Regions from separate parts of the Photobacterium kagoshimensis genome, predicted to be linked through region 1. Evidence: riboswitches for the same ligand, from Rfam matches in the RefSeq annotation. Region 1 holds a riboswitch; each other region holds the start of a gene.
What was found. A riboswitch is a leader RNA that binds a small molecule or an ion and turns the genes downstream of it on or off. The one in region 1 is predicted to bind thiamine pyrophosphate.

Region 1 (2,269 bases):
GCGATCTTGGCTATTTTCTGCGGATTGTTTTGGGTTAAAGCGAGAGCTTAAACAAACGTTCTCAAGTACAGATAACCAAGGTAATAGAAGGTCTTGCTGCGCCATGTATGCCACACGCCCCTCAATAGGTTGATGGTCAGAGGCGGTTAATGAACCCTGCCAATCTGCTTGCTCGTCCAATAAGCCCGCCAATAAACGCAAAAGCGATGTTTTACCGCAACCACTCTTGCCTAAAATACAACTCCACTGGCCCTTTGGTAGCGTGAGGTTGAGTTGTGAAAAAAGTGTCTGTTCACTGCTGTGGTAGCGAAGTTCGCACTGCGTCAGCGTTACGGTTACACCCGCATGCTGTGCTGTGGGTTGAATCTTGGTTTGAATCATAGCGCTCATAGCTCTGCCCGTATCGATTATGCGGTTGGATCAAAATGACCCGCAAAGAAGTGATGAACAGGGCCGTGACCAGAGCCAATGTTTAATGAATCAGCATGGGATATAGCGTGTGAAATATAGCCTTTTGCGTGAGTGACTGCTGTGACTAAATCATGGCCTTGAGCAAGGTAAGAGGCGATGGCCGCGGAAAGGGTACAACCCGTGCCATGGGTATTGTTGGTCTGAATACGTTGAGTGCTAAAGCGGAACACATCATCGGCGGTAATAAGTAGATCGGTACTGGTTTCGCTTTGCTCTAGATGGCCGCCTTTTAACAATACGGTTCTGGTATTGAGCTGGCGTAGATCTTCGATTAACGCATCCATGTCAGCGTCTGACTGAGGAACATCGCAGCCGAGTAATGCCGCCGCTTCAGGTAGGTTAGGTGTAATGGTATCGGCTAAGGGAAGTAGGGTGTCTTTTAGCGACGAGATGGCATCTTGCTGGAGTAATAAGTCACCGCTAGTAGCGACCATGACAGGATCAATCACCACATGTTTAGGTTGATACTGTTTTAGTTTTTTGGCAACCATCGCGATGATCTTAGTATCGCTTAACATGCCAATTTTAACGGCTTTTACGTCTAAATCGGAGAAGATCGCATCAAGTTGCTGTTCAATGAACTCTGGTGAGATAGCTAAGATACCGCTGACACCGAGTGTGTTTTGTGCTGTCAACGCCGTGATAGCGGAACACGCGTAACCACCAGTGGCAGAGATTGCTTTTATGTCGGCTTGAATGCCTGCGCCGCCGCCACTGTCTGAGCCAGCGATAGTTAAAGTGATTGGTGTTTTAGATGGCGTTACCATAATTTATCCCTAAAAATAGATGTAGGGATAACAGGTGCCAATAGACCGATCTTGAGTGATCGCAATAGGGGACACAGCTGTTAGTTCCCTACGCCAGTGTTAACTGGATCAGGTTCAACGGGTCCCGCATTTGGTATAAATACCTTGCAGTCTCAGCCTAAGGCTCCCCGACTAACTTTCAATAACACACTGAAAATATCAATATGTTTAGCATTTTGTATGGCAGGGATTATAACGTAATCACGTAGATCATCTACCCTTATTCGAGATAATTTAACATTTAGTCATTAAGTGAAGAGAGAAAAATTCTTAGATAAAGTGGGATGAGGCAGGAATATGATGGCTAAATGGAAAGGTGAAGGATAAGTTTACAAATGATGAATAGCAAAAAGGCGCTAACTTAGCGCCCTTTTGAGTAATGTATTCGACTGAATTACATTTTTTTACAGTAAGCTGCGATAAGTACCATAGTCGTACCTGCTGCTTTACCGCTGATGTGTAGTGGGTTGTCGTTTAAACGAATGCCACGAACAGCAGTACCTTGTTTAACTACAAGGCTAGAACCTTTAACTGGAAGGTCTTTAATCACAGTAACGTTATCGCCAGCTTGTAGTGGTGTGCCGTTAACGTCAACAGTTTGGATTGATTCAAGCTCTTCAAGTGCGATGCCTTTTTCAGCCCATTCAACCATGTCTTCTTCCATGTACATCATGTCTTTAAGGTCTTGAGCCCAAGATTCTGATGCCGCAAGACGGTTAAGCATGCGGTAAGCCATGATTTGAACAGCTGGAGTTTGGCTCCACATGCTGTCGTTAAGACAACGCCAGTGGTTAGCTTCAACTGTATCTGCATCTTCGATTTGTCCACGACAAGTATCACAAACCATTACACAACAACCAGCAGTTTGATCCGGTGATGCTGGCACTTCATAAACACTTAGGTTGCTGTCTGAAGAACAAAGCTCACACTTAGATTCGCTGCGTTGTTTTAGAATATTTTCAATAGTCATTAGAAATTGTCCGTAGATTTTG
Region 2 (2,269 bases), on a different contig from region 1:
CTGGACTATTGCGAATGATCCACTCACGTGTTTCGTGGATATTACGCCCTGTCGATAAATCCATCACAGTATCGCCGCCCCAACGGGTCGACCACACTAACTTCTCAACTTCCTCCTCAATGGAGGAACTCACTGAGGAGTTACCGATATTGGCGTTCACTTTGACTAAGAAGTTACGGCCAATGATCATTGGCTCTGATTCAGGGTGGTTGATATTGGCAGGGATGATCGCTCGACCTTCAGCAATTTCTTTTCGAACAAATTCTGCGGAAATTTCTTCTGGTAGATTAGCGCCAAAGTTCATACCTGGGTGCTGATGATTCAAGACCTCATCACGGTATTTTGCACGCCCCATGTTCTCGCGTATTGCGATATATTCCATTTCAGGCGTTATCACACCTTGGCGCGCATAGTGTAGCTGAGTAACACACGCCCCTTTTTTGGCACGACGAATACGTGCTCGTTCACCAAAACGAAGATCATCCAATGTGTCATCAGCAAGGCGCTCTTTAGAGTAAGCGGAACTCAGACCATCAAGCAGCTCTGTATCATTACGCTCAGCAATCCAAGTCTCTCGCACCTTTGGTAATCCCGCGTAGATATCAATATCTTGCTCAGGATCGGTGTAGAAACCTGAAGTGTCGTAAACACGAATCGCTTCATTAGGTTCTAAGATAGGCTGATCTTTGGTACCACCCACTAAGCTATCTGCCAGTGCAATTTCACGCATGGGCACTTGGATATCAGGGCGACTACCTTCGACATAGACCTTCTGAGAGTTAGGGTATGGTTGGGCAGTGAGTGAATCTATAAATTGTTTAGCTTCCAGTCTCGCTTGTTTGCGAATCGACATAGCAAAATCCTTACGGTTCCGTGGTTGGGATATTTGCTTGGCGGATTGGTGCATAAACAAGAGGCGTACACGTAGGGTGTGCAGCATCATCTGATAGCTTAACGGCGATGAAAGGATATATTAGTACCGTTAAACAGAAGATTTTCTCTTGTTCCCTTCGCAGGTATTAGCCTGATCAGGTTCTACGGATCCCGCAATGCGGTCTCAGCCAAATGGCACTCCGACAAGTTTCAGCAAGGAGTATAGGGAAGGGAAGAAAGCGCAGCAAGGCCGAAACCAATAAATTTGGGCTAAGTACCATGAAAAAGAAAGGCTGCAAAAGCAGCCTTATCTTTTAGTTAGAAAATTTCTTCACTAACGCTTTCAGTAGCGATGAATGTGTTTCTCTCAGTTCACCCAACTTATGAGTAATCTTAGGTGCACCTTCATCATCAAAAAGTTTTGGTACAGCAACACGTTGCGATGAATATATTCCAGTATGACCACTAAAATAATACGCGGTATAACAAGCAATAGCGAAATACAACATATGATCAGCGCCAAATAACTCAACCCCCATAATGGTACAAGCCAAAGGTGTATTGGTCGCAGCAGCAAAAACGGCTAAAAAGCCCAATGCAGCAAATAAATCAACAGGCGCTCCCATTACCCAAGCCATGGTGTTTCCTAATGTCGCCCCGACAAAAAACAGCGGGGTAACTTCTCCCCCTTTGTAACCTGCCGCTAAGGTAATTGCTGTTAACAATAACTTTAGAGCCCAGCTATACCATTCAGCCCCACCGTCGGTGAAGGCACTCAATATACTGACACCGCCTTCTCGCGTGCTGTAAACACCTAACCCGATATAGTCATAGTTACCAATCCACTGCGTAATTCCAATCACCATCAAGCCGCCCGTTACCACAATGACATAAGGGTTTTTCAATGTAGCTTTGAAAATATCTTTAAATGCATGGGTTAACTCACCAAATAAATATCCGGCTAAACCAAAAGCAATCGATGCAAAGACAATCTTCACCATTAGCCAAACATCGACTTTTAACACATGATCGAAAATAGTGATGTTTTCGAGAAAGTCGATTCGATAATGCGTGTGGTGGGCCCCCAGAGCAGAGCATACGAGATCTGCTAGAATAGCAGCAAATAAGGCAGGAATGATGGCATCGTAGCGCAAGCGCCCAATCGCTAAGACTTCTAACGCAAATATAGCGCCGGTCAGCGGTGTACCAAATACGGCGCCAAAGCCCGCCGCTACCCCTGCGATTAAAATCAACCGCGTATCCGCTTCATTAAGTTTAAAGATACGCGCTAGCCAGTGCGTTGTTGCGCCACCAATTTGAACCGCAGTCCCTTCGCGACCAGCAGAGCCACCAAATAAATGCGTAATCACAGTAGTAATAAGTACTAAAGGCCCCA
Region 3 (2,269 bases), on a different contig from region 1:
CTCATTTGGATTGAGAGGCGATAATATATAAACATTTTTGAAAATATCAGTCTAGTAATTTTGTTAAAAATTCCTATAAGGCAAGTTAAACAACCATCTAACAACTGTAAAACCTGTAATAAAAAGCCTTTCACCTCGGTCTAAAGTTATTAGGTTATTACTGATTAAAAAGGTTGATTATGCCGTCTCGTCTTTTACTTCCCTTGCACCTTGTTTTGGTAGCATTCATCTTGCTCGTCAGTAGCACTGTGTTCGCAGCCCCAAAAGCGGATTTATGGCCATACTGGCAAAGCAGTGATGAAACTAACTCCATGCCAATCAACCACCAGTTGTGGCAACAGACGCTTAATCACTACATAGTGCAGCAAGGGGAGCAAACGCTATTTAGCTATCACCAAGTCGATCAAGAGGGAAAATGGCAGCTTGATCGCTACATTCGAGAAATGAGTAAACTCAACCCGTTGGCATACCGCAAAGCGGAACAATTTGCCTACTGGATCAATCTGTATAACGCACTGACCGTCAAACTCATTGTTGATAATTACCCCGTCAAATCGATCACAAAACTCGGCGGCTTGTTTAGTTTTGGCCCCTGGGATGATGAAGTGGTCACCATCAACGGCAAAAAGCTCACCCTCAATGATATCGAGCACCGTATCTTGCGTCCGATTTGGCAAGACAAACGTATTCACTATGCAGTGAACTGTGCGAGTCTAGGTTGCCCTAACCTACAACCCCATGCCTTCACGGCCAGCAATAGTAACCACTTACTCGATCTAGCCGCCAAACAATTCATCAACAGTAAAAAAGGCGTTCTTAGCACGAATAACAAGACCCAGCTGTCGTCCATCTACGATTGGTATCAAGCAGACTTCGGCAACACAACGCAGCTCCAGCAACACTTAAATCAGTACCGCACCACACCTGTGGTACTCAAAACAATTGATTATGATTACGACTGGGCATTGAACGAGGCAAAATAATGCCAATCATTGTCTTCATGCCCTAGCAACACCACGCTTGCACTATTACAATGACGACGTTCTCATTGGGGAGCTAAATAGAAGGTTGACACTTTCTTTCGGCTGAGATTGCACACGCAGAACCCACAGAACCTGAACCAGCTAATACTGGCGTAGGAATTGAGAAGTCGCTAAGCATCGCCTATATCGCTAGGTATGCCCTTCAGCCGCCCTTTTCTCAACCCTCGCTCATTTGATTTATTGCCAGCAGGATGCAACGGCATCAGGAGCGCTTTGTGAAAAAACTACTACCTTTACTTACCTTAACACTCGCGAGCAGCAGTGTATTTGCCGCCGAACAAGACCCAAAAGCAACACTAACGGTTTACACCTATAGCTCATTTGCCTCAGATTGGGGCCCTGGCCCAGCCATTAAAACTGCATTCGAAGCAGAATGCGATTGTAACTTAAACTTAGTGGCACTCGATGATGGCGTGTCTATTCTTAACCGCGTGCGCTTGGAAGGTAACAACAGCAAAGCAGATATCTTATTAGGGCTTGATAACAACCTTATCGAAGAAGCTAAAAAAACCGGCCTGCTCGCGCAACATAAGGTCGATACCAGCAAAGTTACGCTACCAAATGGCTGGAATGACACCACCTTTGTGCCTTACGATTATGGTTACTTTGCCTTTGTTTACGACAGCACCAAGCTAAAGACCCCACCAAAGAGCTTAAAAGAATTAGTCGAGCGTGATGATCTGTCGATCCTTTACCAAGATCCTCGTACTTCAACCCCAGGCCAAGGCTTGATGCTGTGGATGAAATCGGTTTATGGCGATCAAGCAGCCAATGCCTGGCAGCAACTGGCCAAGAAAACAGTCACCGTCACCAAAGGTTGGTCCGAAGCCTATAGCATGTTCCTCAAAGGGGAAGCAGATATGGTGTTGTCATACACCACTTCTCCGGCTTACCACATCATCGCAGAACAAAAGAACCAATATATCGCAGCTGATTTCAGCGAAGGGCATTACATGCAAGTGGAAGTGGCCGCCAAACTTAAAAATAGCCCACACCCTAAGTTAGCCGATCAATTTATGGACTTCATTGTTAGTGATGGCTTCCAATCCAATATGGCCACAGGTAACTGGATGTACCCAGTAACAAATCAACAACTGCCTGACGGTTTTAACCAGCTGACCGTCCCAGCCAAAGCACTGGAATTTGATGCAACAGATGTTGCCAAGCAGCGCCGCAGCTGGATTCGCGAATGGCAACACGCCCTCACGCAATAAAGGCATTTCGTT

Region 2: another riboswitch for thiamine pyrophosphate. It lies ahead of thiC (phosphomethylpyrimidine synthase ThiC); the one in region 1 lies ahead of thiD (bifunctional hydroxymethylpyrimidine kinase/phosphomethylpyrimidine kinase).
Region 3: another riboswitch for thiamine pyrophosphate. It lies ahead of thiB (thiamine ABC transporter substrate binding subunit); the one in region 1 lies ahead of thiD (bifunctional hydroxymethylpyrimidine kinase/phosphomethylpyrimidine kinase).

The regions. Positions count from the first base shown of each region.
Region 1 covers NZ_JAKJSO010000015.1:61,350-63,618, forward strand. Annotated here, with positions in the region: gene L4C35_RS13755 (ABC transporter ATP-binding protein) at 1-381, opposite strand, end outside; gene thiD (bifunctional hydroxymethylpyrimidine kinase/phosphomethylpyrimidine kinase) at 408-1,238, opposite strand; TPP riboswitch at 1,307-1,418, opposite strand; gene L4C35_RS13765 (PhnA domain-containing protein) at 1,672-2,247, opposite strand.
Region 2 covers NZ_JAKJSO010000022.1:949-3,217, reverse strand. Annotated here, with positions in the region: gene thiC (phosphomethylpyrimidine synthase ThiC) at 1-853, opposite strand, end outside; TPP riboswitch at 989-1,086, opposite strand; gene L4C35_RS19070 (voltage-gated chloride channel family protein) at 1,188-2,269, opposite strand, start outside.
Region 3 covers NZ_JAKJSO010000019.1:88,263-90,531, forward strand. Annotated here, with positions in the region: gene L4C35_RS17885 (DUF547 domain-containing protein) at 204-983, shown strand; TPP riboswitch at 1,040-1,159, shown strand; gene thiB (thiamine ABC transporter substrate binding subunit) at 1,235-2,257, shown strand; gene thiP (thiamine/thiamine pyrophosphate ABC transporter permease ThiP) at 2,233-2,269, shown strand, end outside.